Regions from separate parts of the Streptomyces sp. KL2 genome, predicted to be linked through region 1. Evidence: riboswitches for the same ligand, from Rfam matches in the RefSeq annotation. Region 1 holds a riboswitch; each other region holds the start of a gene.

Region 1 (4,170 bases):
ACCATCCCCGCCCAGGAGGTCATGCGGCTGACGCAGGTGCACGAGGAGACCGGGATGACCCTGCTGGAGGGGCCGGTTCTCGACGAGGACGGCAACCTGTTCGTCGTCGACGTCACCGCACCCGAGGGCAAGCCGAAGGTGATGCGCGTCGACATCGGGAACAAGACCTCGCGGAAGGTCCACACCGACGGGCGCGGCGCCTACACCTCGGCGCAGTTCAGCCCGTACGACGGACGGCTCTACCTCACCGACTTCGCCCACGGCGAGATCGTGAGCCTCGCCCCGGACGGAGGCGACCCGCGGACCTTCTTCTCCCGCAAGGTCGCCGGAGCGCGGATGAACCCCGACGACATCGCCTTCGACGAAGAGGGCAACCTGTACGTCAGCGACTCGCGCGGCCTGACCGAGGGCCGGGAACTGGGCCGCGTGGTGCGGATCGACCGCGACGGGAAGAAGGCCGCCGTCCTGGCCGACAAGCTGGCCGCGACGAACGGGATCTCGTTCGACGAGGACCACCGCGGGCTGTGGATCAGCGAGCTGACCCGGAACCGGATCTCCTACCTCCTCCTCGACCGGGAGGGCGGCGTGGCCTCACGGCACACCGCCATCCGCTACGACGGCGGCGTCGCGCAGACCGACTCGATCGCCGTGGACGCGGACGGCAACCTCTACCAGGGACTGCACGGCCGACCCGCGATGGCGGTGTTCGACCGGTACGGCGAGCACCTGGCGACCGTCGAGGTACCCGCCGGCGCCGCCGAGGGCCTGGAGTCGGCGACGAACGTGGCGATCACGCCGGGCGGGACCACGGCGTGCATGACCGTCAGCGGGCCCTCCGGCGGCTACCTGTACACCTTCGAGGCGCTTGCGGAGGGCATCCGGCAGTCGAACGGCGGCTGATGCCGCGCCCGCCCCGCCGTGCCCGTCCCGCCGCGCTCACTCCTCGAAGGGCCGCACCGGCCCCACCTCGACGCCGAGCAGCCGCCAGGCCTTGAGGGCCCGGCGCTCCCGCTCCTGCCGGGTTGGTCCGGTGGCGGCGCCGGAGACCATGGCGACGGCGAGCATGACGTCGTCCGCCGCGGCCGGCCGGCGAGCGTCCGGCGGACGGCCGCCGGGCAGATGCCGCAGCAGGGCGCGCTCGACCCGGCCGGCCAGGGCCAGGGCGTGCGCGCGGACGTCGGGGCGGACGCTCGCCTCGTCGGCGCGCAGGAAGGCGATGAAGGCCGCCGACTCCGTCAGGTGCCAGGTCAGCACACCGAGGACGTCCTCGAAGCCGGCGTCCTCGGCCGTGGCGGCCTGCTCGATCTGCCGCACGTTCTCCTCCAGGACCACCGCGACCACGGCGGCCCGGTCGGGGAAATGCCGGTACAGACTGCCCTGTCCGACCCCGGCCCGGCGCGCGATCGCGGAGAGCGGTGCGTCCAGGCCGTGCTCCGCGTAGATCTCCCGGGCGGCGGCGACGAGGGCGGCCCGGTTGCGGGCGGCGGACCGCGGCCCGTGGTTCACGGGCCGCCGTTCCTCCTGCGCGGCTTGCTGCGTCACCCCGGCAGGGTAGCCCGCGGGCGAGTCGGGCGCTCCCCGCGCGGTACGGGCCCCCTCCCGTCCCGCCGTGTCGATCACGTCACGCCGCCGGCGAAGCAGCGGGCCGCCTCCGCGTGGACGCCCCGCCCGGGGAACACCCGGTGTGCGGCCCGTCACCGGCCGGCCGTGCGGAGGAAGGGGCCCGCGGGGGACCCACGCGGAGCCCGTGTGGGGCTCATGTGCGGAAAAGGCCTGCTTGCCAATGCTTCCGCCCGCGCACTACTGTCGCCACGCCTTGGTGAACGGGAAATCCGGTGCGATACCGGTGCGGCCCTCGCCACTGTGATCGGGAAGTCCGGCTCCAGCCCTCGCGGGCGGCCACTGGGTCCTCCGGGACCCGGGAAGGCGGAGCCCGGGCGGTGTCACCCGTCAGCCAGGAGACCGGCCAAGGCGCGTCAACCATCCACGAGGTGCTGGAGAGGGTCTGTCCGGTCATGCACATAGCCGAGGGCTTCCTGCCCCCCGCGCACGCGGTCGCCTGGGGCGTCGCGGCCGCGCCGTTCATCGTCCACGGAGTCCGCAGTCTCACCCGTGAGGTCAGGGAGCACCCCGAGAGCACTCTGCTCCTGGGCGCCTCCGGTGCCTTCACGTTCGTCCTGTCGGCCCTGAAACTGCCCTCGGTGACCGGGAGTTGCTCGCACCCCACCGGCACGGGGCTGGGCGCCATCCTGTTCCGGCCGCCGATGATGGCGGTGCTGGGCACCATCACGCTCCTCTTCCAGGCACTGCTGCTCGCGCACGGCGGCCTGACCACGCTGGGCGCCAACGCCTTCTCGATGGCGATCGTCGGCCCCTGGACCGGATACGCCCTCTACAGGCTGCTGCGGCGATACGGCGCGCCGCTGATGGCGGCCGTCTTCTTCGGCGCCTTCGCCGCCGACCTGTCCACCTACTGCGTCACCAGCGCGCAGCTCGCGCTGGCCTTCCCCGATCCGGTCAGCGGGTTCTGGGGCGCGCTCGGCAAGTTCGGCTCCATCTTCGCCCTCACCCAGATCCCCCTCGCGGTGAGCGAGGGGCTCCTGACGGTGTTCGTGATGCGGCTGCTGGTGCAGTCCAGCCGGGGCGAACTGGTCCGGCTGGGCGTGCTCCTGCCCGGCAGAAGGGCCGGGACCGGGAAGACGGCCGACAGCGAGGCGGTGGCGTGATGAAGAGGAACACCGCGGTCAACACCCTGCTGCTGCTCGCCGTGGCCGCGCTCGCGGTCCTGCCCCTGGCCCTCGGTCTCGGAGACCACAAGGAGGAGCCGTTCGCCGGTGCGGACGCCGAGGCGGAGACGGCGATCACCGAGATCGAGCCGGACTACGAGCCGTGGTTCGCGCCGCTGTACGAGCCGCCGTCCGGTGAGGTGGAGTCGGCGCTGTTCGCCCTGCAGGCCGCGCTCGGCACGGGCGTTCTCGCCTACTACTTCGGCCTGCGCCACGGGCGCCGCCAGGGCGAGCGGCGCGCCACGGCGGCACAGCCGGACGCACAACCGGGAGCGCACCCGGGAGCGCACCCGGGAGCACGGCCCGGAACGCGGCCGGCAGCCCGGCCGGGGGAAGCCGGGAGCGCCGCGGACGCCACCGGGGACCTCGAGACCCGGGAGGCCTGAGCCCCGTGCTGCCGATCGACGCGGCGGCGCACAGCAGTCGCTGGCGCCGCCGCCACCCCGCGGACAAGGCCGTGCTCGGTTTCGGCCTCACCGCGCTGGCGCTCTGCCTGCCGCCCTGGCCGGGCGCGGCCCTGGTGGCCCTCACCGCGCTCGCCGTGCTGCTGGGCCCGGCGGGCGTGCCCGGCCGCAGGCTGTGGCGCGCCTGCCGGGTGCCACTGGGCTTCTGCGTGACCGGCGCGGCCACGCTGCTGTTCCAGGTCGCCGGCCCGGAGGGCTTCCTGTCCCTGGCCGACGACGGCCCGGCCCGCGCCGGGGAGGTGCTGCTGCGCACCTCGGCGGCCTCCCTGGGCGTGCTGCTGTTCGCCTTCACCACCCCGATGTCCGACCTGCTCCCCCGGCTGGTGCGGGCGGGCGTACCCGCGCCGGTCGTGGACGTCGCCCTGGTGACGTACCGGATGAGCTTCCTGCTGCTGGATTCGGTGCGCCGCGTACGCGAGGCACAGGCCGCCCGGCTCGGGCACACCACCCGGGCCGCGGCCTGGCGCTCCCTGGCCTCCCTCGGCGCCACCGCGTTCGTCCGCGCCTTCGGCCGGGCCGCCCGGCTCCAGGACGGACTCGCCGGACGGGGCTACGACGGCGCCCTGCGGGTGCTGGTGCCCGAGGCCGGCGTCTCGGCGCGCTTCACCTGCGGCAGCGTCGCGCTCCTCGGCTCCGTGACCGCCCTCACCTTCGTTCTGGAAGGGCCGCTGACATGAGCGAGCCGGCACTCGTCGCCCTGCGGGACGTGTCCTTCTCCTACGAGGACGGGCCGCTCGTGCTCAGCGGCCTGGACTTCGAGGTGCGCGAGGGGCGCGCGCTCGCCCTGCTGGGCCGCAACGGCAGCGGCAAGACCACGCTGATGCGGCTGCTGAGCGGCGGACTGCGGCCGGACACCGGCGAGTTGGCCCTCCGGGGGCGGCCCGTCGCCTACGACCGCAAAGGGCTGACCCGGCTGCGGA
Region 2 (4,170 bases), 4.6 Mb from region 1:
GCTGATCACCACCTTCAACACCATGCTCGACCGCCTGGAAGCCGAACGCGCCACCAGCGCCGCCCGCGCCCTGTCCGCCCAGGAAGCCGAGCGCCGCCGCATCGCCCAGGAACTCCATGACGAGATCGGCCAGACCCTCACCGCCGTCCTGCTCGAACTCAAACGTGTCGCCGACCACGCTCCGCCGCCCGTCGGTGAGGAGATCCGCCAGGTCCAGGAGACCACCCGCGCCAGTCTGGAGGAGATCCGCCGCATCGCCCGCCGACTGCGTCCCGGTGTCCTGGAGGAACTCGGCCTGACCAGCGCCCTCAAGGCCCTCGCCGGCGAGTTCTCCACCCCCGGCCTCACCGTGCGCGCCCATATCGACGCGCACCTGCCGCCGCTGGACCACAACACCGAACTCGTCCTCTACCGCGTCGCCCAGGAAAGCCTCACCAACGCCGCCCGCCACGCAGGCGCCACCCGCGTCGACCTCGACCTGCACCGCACATCCGCCGGTGTGCGGCTGCGCGTCCGCGACGACGGCCACGGCACCGGTGGAGCAGCCGAGGGCGCCGGTATCCGCGGCATGCGCGAACGCGCCCTGCTCATCGGCGCCGACCTCACCCTCGCCCCCGGCCCTGACGGCGGCACCGAGGTGCGTCTGGCCATCCCCACCCACTCCGGGAGGCCGTGACTCATGTCCGAGGCGGCCACCACCCGCATCCTCCTGGCCGACGACCGCACTCTGGTCCGCCGCGGCGTCCGCCTCATCCTCGACGGCGAGGCGGACCTGACCGTCGTCGCCGAAGCAGGCGACGGAGCCGAAGCCGTCGAACAGGCCCGCGCCCAGCAGCCCGACCTGGCCGTCCTGGACATCGCCATGCGCGACGAGCCCTTTCTCCACCCCGGAGCGGTCACCGCCCTCATCCGCCACTACCTCGACCACACCCGCGACGGCATCACCGCCCCCGAGCGGCTCGTCACCGCCCCCGAGCGGCTCGTCACCGACCGCGAGGAGGAGATCCTCGAGCTCGTCGCCGAAGGCCGCACCTCACAGCAGACAGCGCATGACAGCGCATCCTGGGATCAAACAGGAGGAGTGCGGGCGAGACAGCGGCCTCGCGCTCTCCCCGGCACCATCAGCCTCCTCGAGGTCACCAGCGCCACCGAAGCCGGTCCGCATACCGGAAAAGACCATCATGGACATGGAGAGATCTCCCTCACCGGTGAGCGCGCCGTCCACATCCTGGCCCTGCGCGCGGCCGACGCCCGCTGAGTGCGATCCCACCGCGGTGGCGCGAACCCGTGTCCCGTTCAAGGGGAGGAAGCGTGGTGGCACGCGCTAAGCTGCAAGCGCCCCGCGGGGGAAGTCCGGTCGAAGTCCGGCGCTGACCCGCAACGGTAGGCGGAGTCCTGTACAGGGTTCCGTAAGCCCGATTACCCGCGGTGGTGAAGCTCCTGTCGATCGCCGTGGACTGCGAGAGGGCGCTGCGCAGGGCGCCCGGCGCCCGGAGCCGCTCCTTTGATCACGTAGGTGCACGGCCCGAGGCGAAAGCGATCCGCCTGTGGCCACGCTCCGCGACCACGTACCCGCCGTACCGCACCGCACCACGAGCGGCGGGCCTCCACCACCCCGGCGCGTCTCGTTGCCCCTGCTCGTGACCGGCCTGTGCCTCGCACTCCCCGTCTCCTTGGTCTGCGGGGCGGGCATCGGAGCGTCGGGGCTCTCGTGGAGCGAGGCGCTGCACTGCCTCCGGGCGGGGCTGACCGGTGGGTCCATCGCTCCGGACGAGCTCTCCTCCTACACCATCGTGTGGGAACTGCGCTTCCCGCGCGCCGTGCTGGCCGCGGTCGTCGGCGCCGGCCTGGCATCCGTGGGCGTAGCCGTCCAGGCCATGGTCCGCAACGCGCTCGCCGACCCGTTCGTCCTCGGCATCTCCTCCGGCGCGGGCGTGGGAGCCAACGCCGTGCTCATCTTCGGCGCCTTCGGCGCCCTGGGTATCTGGGCGCTGTCCACGGCGGCCTTCCTCTCCGCGCTCGCCGCCATGGCCCTGGTGTACGCGATCGCCCGGACCCCGCGCGGACTGACACCGCTCCGGCTCGTGCTCACCGGTACCGCGATGTACTACGGCTTCTCGGCCGTGACCACGTTCATGGTGTTCGCCGCCGAACACGGCGAGGCGGCCCGGTCCGCGATGATGTGGCTGCTCGGCAGCCTGGGCGGCGCGAGCTGGTCCTCCGTACCGATCGCCGCGGGCGCGGTCCTCGGCGGCCTCGTCCACCTCGGCTTCTCGGCCCGGCGCCTGAACGCCCTGGCGATGGGCGACGAGACCGCCGCCGCGCTGGGGGTGGATCCTGGGCGGCTGCGCAGGGAACTCTTCCTGACGACCGCCGCCGTCACCGGCGCGGTGGTCGCGGTCAGCGGGGCGATCGGCTTCGTGGGCCTGATGGTTCCGCACGCCGCCCGGATGCTGGTCGGCGCGGACCACCGCCGACTGCTGGCCGTCGCGCCCCTGGCCGGCGCCGTGCTGCTGGTCTGGGTGGACATCCTGTCGCGCGTGGTGCTCGCCCCGGCCGAACTGCCGCTGGGCGTACTGACGGCTGTGATCGGCGTGCCCTGCTTCGTGATGCTCATGCGCCGCCGTACCTACACCTTCGGAGGTGTGTGATGCGGGTCGACATCGACGCGGTCACCGTGGAGATCTCCGGCGCGCGTGTGGTGGAGGACATCTCACTGCGGGCGGGCAGTGGCCAGGTGGTGGGGCTCGTCGGGCCCAACGGCAGCGGCAAGTCGACCCTGCTGCGATGCGTCTACCGGGCCCTGCGTCCCACGGCCGGTGCGGTACGCCTCGGCGGCGACGACCTGCTGGCCATGAGCCCGCGCGACAGCGCACGCCGGCTCGCCGCCCTTCCCCAGGAGGCGGTCGCGGAGTTCGACTTCACCGTGGCCGAGGTCGTGGCCATGGGCAGGCTGCCGCACCAGGGGGCGGTGGCCCGGGAGACCGAGGAGGATCGGCGCACGTGTGCCGCCGCGCTGGAAGGGGTCGGCGCCGGCCATCTGGCCGGCCGCGGCTTCCTCACGCTCTCCGGCGGTGAGAAGCAACGGGTCCTGATCGCCCGCGCACTCGCCCAGCAGCCACAGGTCCTGGTGCTGGACGAGCCCACCAACCATCTGGACATCGCCCAGCAGCTGGAGGTCCTGTCCCTGGTGCGGGCCAGCGGGCTGACCGTGCTCACCGCGCTGCACGACCTCAACCTCGCCGCGCTCCACTGCGACGTCCTGCACGTCATCGACGGCGGGCGGATCGTCGCTTCCGGCGCCCCCCACGACGTTCTCACGCCCGCCCTGCTGGCCGATGTCTTCGGTGTCCGGGCGCACCGCGTCCCCCACCCGGAGACAGGCGCGGTTCAGTTGATCTTCGACCGCCTCTCCACCCAGTAGTCCACCTCCCGGTCCGCTCTCCAAGGAGTCACCGCCGTCATGCCGAACCTCGCACGTCCCGCCGCCCTCGCCCTCGTCCTGACCCTCGCCGTCACCGGCTGCGGGGCCGACGTCTCCTCGGAGCAGGGGAGAGGAGACGACGCCCGGGCACTCGGCGACCACTATCCGGTCACGGTCGAGAACTGCGGCGAGAAGAGGACCTTCGAGCGGGCTCCGCAGCGCGTGGTCACCAACGATGTGGGCATCACCGAGATCATGTTCGCCCTCGGCCTCGAGGACCACATGGCCGGATACGTCATGCCCGACGACAAGGGCGACCTCACCGCGGTGCCGTGGAAGGACGGCTACCGGAAGACCGAGTGGCTCTCGAAGGAACGGATCAACAAGGAACTGGTCCTGGACGCCCGCGCCGATCTGGTCTTCGCGGGCTGGAACTACGGCTTCAACGAGGGCGAGGGCTTCACACCCGCCGTGCTGCAACGCCTGGGCATCGACTCGTACCTGCTCAGCGAGTCGTGCCGCAACGGACGGGGCAAGGCCCGCGGCGTGATGCCCCCGCTCGACGCGCTGTACACGGACCTGCGGAACCTGGGCGAGGTGTTCGACGTCGAGGACAGGGCCGAAGCACTCATCACCGAGTTCCGCGAGCAGGTGGCCGAAGCGCAGGCGAAGGCTTTGAAGGGTGCCGACCGGCCACGGGTGTTCCTCTACGACAGCGGTCAGGACAAGCCGTTCACGTCCGGCGC
Region 3 (4,170 bases), 3.5 Mb from region 1:
GGTTTCCACGACACGGCCAACGCCATGGCCACCACCATTTCCACCGGGGCACTCAAGCCCAAGACGGCGGTGGCGATGTCGGCGGTCCTCAACCTCGTCGGCGCCTTCATCTCGGTCGAGGTCGCCGCGACGATCTCCAAAGGCCTCATCAACGAGGACTCCGGCATCGAACCCGCGGTGATCTTCGCAGGGCTGGTCGGCGCGATCATCTGGAACCTGCTGACCTGGCTGGCCGGACTCCCCTCCAGCTCCTCCCACGCCCTGATGGGCGGTCTCCTCGGCGCGACGATCGCCGCCGTCGGCATCGGCGCCGTCTCCGTCAGCGCCGTCTTCATGAAGGTGCTGATCCCGGCCCTCGTCGCGCCCCTGGTCGCCGGTATCGCGGCCATGCTCGCGACCAGGCTGACCTACCGGATCAGCCGCAACGCCGAGGAAGGGCAGGTCGCCAAGGGCTACCGCGCCGGGCAGATCGCCTCGGCCGGTCTGGTCTCCCTGGCCCACGGCACCAACGACGCGCAGAAGACGATGGGCGTCATCACCCTCGCGCTGATCTCCGGAGGCGTGCTCGGCGCCGACGCCGACCCGCCGCTGTGGGTCATCGCCTCGGCCGGCATCGCCATCGCGCTGGGCACCTACCTGGGCGGCTGGCGGATCATCCGCACCATGGGCAAGGGCCTGACCGACATCCGCCCGGCGCAGGGCTTCGCCGCCCAGACCAGCTCGGCCGTCACCATCCTGGCCTCCTCCCACCTGGGCTTCGCGCTCTCCACCACGCAGGTCTGCTCCGGCTCGATCATGGGCTGCGGCCTGGGCCGCAAGGGCGGCGTGGTCCGCTGGAGCACCGCCGGCCGCATGGTCGCCGCCTGGGGTCTGACCCTTCCGGCCGCCGGCCTGATCGCCGCGGGTGCCGCGCTGCTGGCCATCCAGGGCGACTGGGGGGTCACCGTGGTCGCGGTCGCCTCCGTCGCCGCCATCGCCGCCATCTGGTTCGCCTCCCGCCGGGAGCCGGTCGACCACACCAACGTCAACGACGTCGAGCCGGTCGAGGCGGAGGACGCGGGCGTGGTCACGGCCGCGGTGCAGGCCGTCGCCCCGCCGCCCACCACCGCCATGGAGGAGGCCGGGAAGGTCTCCGACACCCCGGCGAAGACCACCGTCTCCGCTCCCTGAGCCCCGCGAAGGAAAGAAGCACCATGGACATCGACTGGGCAGCCCTCGGCCAGGTCTTCGGCGTCAGCCTCGTGATGACGGTCGGCCTGGTGGGCGTGTTCACCCTCGGCATCGTCGGTCTGGGCACCAGCGAAAAGGCGCGGGGCGGCTCCGCCGTCCTGGCCCGCGTCGGCGCCTACGCCAGCTACGCCCTGTGCGCGGCCGCGGTGGCGTACGGCATCTACATCATCGCGGCCTGAGCAGGCCCCTCGGCCTGCCCGGACCCGAGGGGCCCGTGCGGCCCCTCGGGCACCGGTACGCCTCCACCGGCGCCCGGCGGACATCCGCCGGGCGCCTCCCTGTTTCCCGGCGTCCTCCCGGTACCCTGCCGGTGTCTTCCTGCGTCCTCCCGGCGTCCCGGCGTCCCCCCGGCACGCCCTCCGCCCTTCCGGCCTCCCCCGGGGCGCGAGCGCCCCGGCGTGCGCCGTTGAGCGCCGTGTGCGCTTCCGCACAGTGCGCCGTCGCAGGTCACGGGTGAGTTGACGCGCCTTCCCGGCCGTGGTGGACTTCCCGTTGCCAAACGGCGGCAGGAGAGGAAGCCGGTGCGAATCCGGCGCGGTCCCGCCACTGTCACCGGGGAGCGCTCCCCCACCCAGCGTCACGGCCCGCACATCGGGCTGGAAGGCCGGGGGACGCGCCGATCCGGGAGCCAGGAGACTCTCACCGCCGGTCACGTCGAGCCAGGGCGAGGACCCTGAGTGAGGACATACCGCCATGCCCGGCACCCTGCCTGCCGCACCGCCTCCACCCCGCCGTGCCACCCGTCCCGCACGAGGTGTGACGGCCGGCTGACGCGATGCGTGCCGACCACGCCCTCCCCCCGGCCATCGCTCCAGCGGACACCGACCTCCCCGCGGCCCCGGGCCTCCCGGTCGCGGGCTACGCGTGCGGGGCGGTCCTGGGATCTCTGCTCGACCTGATCGCGGGCGATCCGCGCCGCGCGCACCCCGTCGCCGCCTTCGGACGCGCGGCCGCGGCCGCCGAGCGGCTGCTGTGGCGCGACCACCGCGGCGCCGGCGCGCTGTACACCGCCGTGTGCGCGGGCGGCGCGGCGGCCGCCGCGGCGGCGCTGGAACGCGCCGTACGCCGCTCCCCGCCACCCGTACCGCCCTGACGGCCGCCGCCGTCTGGGCGGTGGTCGGCGGTACGACGCTGGCGCGCGAGGCCCGCGCGATCGCCGCCGCGCTGGAGGCGGGCGACCTGGAGGCGGCCCGCGCCCGGCTGCCGCACCTGTGCGGGCGCGACCCGCAGGCGCTGGACGCCGACGGCATCGCCCGGGCGGTGGTGGAGTCGGTGGCCGAGAACACCTCCGACGCCGTGGTGGGCGCGCTGGTGTGGGGCGCCGCCGCCGGTGTGCCGGGGCTGGCGGGTTTCCGGGCCGTCAACACCCTGGACGCGATGGTCGGCCACCGCTCGCCGCGCCATCTGCGCTTCGGCTGGGCCTCGGCGCGGCTGGACGACGCGGCGGGGTGGCCCGGCGCCCGGCTGACCGCCCTGCTGGCCGCGCTCGCCGGTCCCGATCCGCGCGGCGCGCTGCGCGCCTGGCGCGCGAACGCCCGCCGCCACCCCAGTCCGAACGCCGGTGTGGTCGAGGCGGCGTTCGCGGGGGCGCTGGGCGTACGGCTGGGCGGGACGCTGTCGTACGGCGGGCGCGTCGAGCACCGGCCGGTCCTGGGCGCCGGCGGCCGCCCGGTGCGGGTGGAGGACATCGAGCGCGCGGTGCGGCTCTCGCGCCGGGTGTGCGCGCTGGCGCTGGCGGTGTGCGGCGCCGCCGGGACGCTGCGGGAGGCCCGTGCCGTACGGCGGGGCGGGCCGCGAAGGGCATCGGAGGGAGGACTGTGACGGGCGGCGGACTGCTGATCGCGGGAACGACCTCGGACGCGGGCAAGAGCGTGGTCACGGCGGGCGTCTGCCGCTGGCTGGCCCGCAAGGGCGTGAAGGTGGCGCCGTTCAAGGCGCAGAACATGTCCCTTAACTCCTTCGTGACACGCGAGGGCGCCGAGATCGGCCGTGCCCAGGCCATGCAGGCCGCGGCGGCCGGTGTGGAGCCGAGCGCGCTGATGAACCCCGTGCTGCTCAAACCGGGCGGCGACCGCTCCAGCCAGGTGGTGCTGCTGGGGAAGCCGGTGGGCGAGATGAGCGCGCGCGGCTACTTCGGGCATCCCGGGCCGCGGCAGCCGGACGGTCGGCCGTCCCCGGCAGGACCCGCCGCGGGGGCGCGGTACGCGGGGCGGCGGGAGGACCTGCTGGAGACGGTCGCCGACTGCCTGGCCGAGCTGCGCCGCACCCATGACGCGGTGATCTGCGAGGGCGCCGGCAGTCCGGCCGAGATCAACCTGCGGCGCACCGACATCGTCAACATGGGCCTGGCGCGCGCCGCCCGGCTTCCGGTCGTGGTGGTCGGCGACATCGACCGCGGCGGCGTCTTCGCCTCCCTCTTCGGGACCACCGCCCTGCTGGCGCCCGAGGACCAGGCGCTGGTGGCGGGCTACCTGGTCAACAAGTTCCGCGGTGATGTCACCCTCCTCGAACCCGGTCTGGAGATGCTGCGCGGCCTGACCGGCCGGCCGGTGCTGGGCGTCCTGCCCTACGCGCACGGGCTGGGCATCGACGAGGAGGACGGGCTGCGGCTGTCGCTGCGCGGCGGGGTGCGCGAGTCGGCCGTCGCGCCGCCGCACGGCCGCGACGTGCTGCGGATCGCGGTGGTGCCCGTGCCGCTGATGTCGAACTTCACGGACGTGGACGCACTGGCGGCCGAGCCGGGCGTGGTGGTGCGGTTCACCGACCGCCCCGAGGAGCTGGCCGACGCCGACCTGGCGATCGTGCCGGGCACCCGCGGCACCGTGCGGGCGCTGGCCTGGCTGCGCGAGCGCGGCCTGGCCGGCGCGCTGGCCCGGCGGGCGGCCGAGGGCCGCCCGGTACTGGGGATCTGCGGCGGCTTCCAGCTCCTGGGGGAACGGA

The links. A riboswitch is a leader RNA that binds a small molecule or an ion and turns the genes downstream of it on or off. The one in region 1 is predicted to bind cobalamin.
Region 2: it holds a riboswitch for cobalamin, as region 1 does, so the genes downstream of both, QPK52_RS26430 (FecCD family ABC transporter permease) here and QPK52_RS05830 (energy-coupling factor ABC transporter permease) in region 1, are expected to answer to the same signal.
Region 3: it holds a riboswitch for cobalamin, as region 1 does, so the genes downstream of both, QPK52_RS21350 (cobalamin biosynthesis protein) here and QPK52_RS05830 (energy-coupling factor ABC transporter permease) in region 1, are expected to answer to the same signal.

What each region holds. Positions count from the first base shown of each region.
Region 1 covers NZ_CP127170.1:1,278,151-1,282,320, forward strand. The annotation lists gene QPK52_RS05820 (SMP-30/gluconolactonase/LRE family protein) at 1-900, shown strand, start outside; gene QPK52_RS05825 (TetR/AcrR family transcriptional regulator) at 937-1,542, opposite strand; cobalamin riboswitch at 1,801-1,986, shown strand; gene QPK52_RS05830 (energy-coupling factor ABC transporter permease) at 2,016-2,726, shown strand; gene QPK52_RS05835 (energy-coupling factor ABC transporter substrate-binding protein) at 2,726-3,172, shown strand; gene cbiQ (cobalt ECF transporter T component CbiQ) at 3,178-3,927, shown strand; gene QPK52_RS05845 (energy-coupling factor ABC transporter ATP-binding protein) at 3,924-4,170, shown strand, end outside.
Region 2 covers NZ_CP127170.1:5,908,213-5,912,382, forward strand. The annotation lists gene QPK52_RS26420 (histidine kinase) at 1-676, shown strand, start outside; gene QPK52_RS26425 (response regulator transcription factor) at 680-1,258, shown strand; cobalamin riboswitch at 1,296-1,446, shown strand; gene QPK52_RS26430 (FecCD family ABC transporter permease) at 1,548-2,651, shown strand; gene QPK52_RS26435 (ABC transporter ATP-binding protein) at 2,651-3,424, shown strand; gene QPK52_RS26440 (ABC transporter substrate-binding protein) at 3,464-4,170, shown strand, end outside.
Region 3 covers NZ_CP127170.1:4,760,352-4,764,521, reverse strand. The annotation lists gene QPK52_RS21360 (anion permease) at 1-1,170, shown strand, start outside; gene QPK52_RS21355 (hypothetical protein) at 1,194-1,409, shown strand; cobalamin riboswitch at 1,741-1,869, shown strand; partial or broken gene QPK52_RS21350 (cobalamin biosynthesis protein) at 2,006-3,051, shown strand; gene QPK52_RS21345 (cobyric acid synthase) at 3,048-4,170, shown strand, end outside.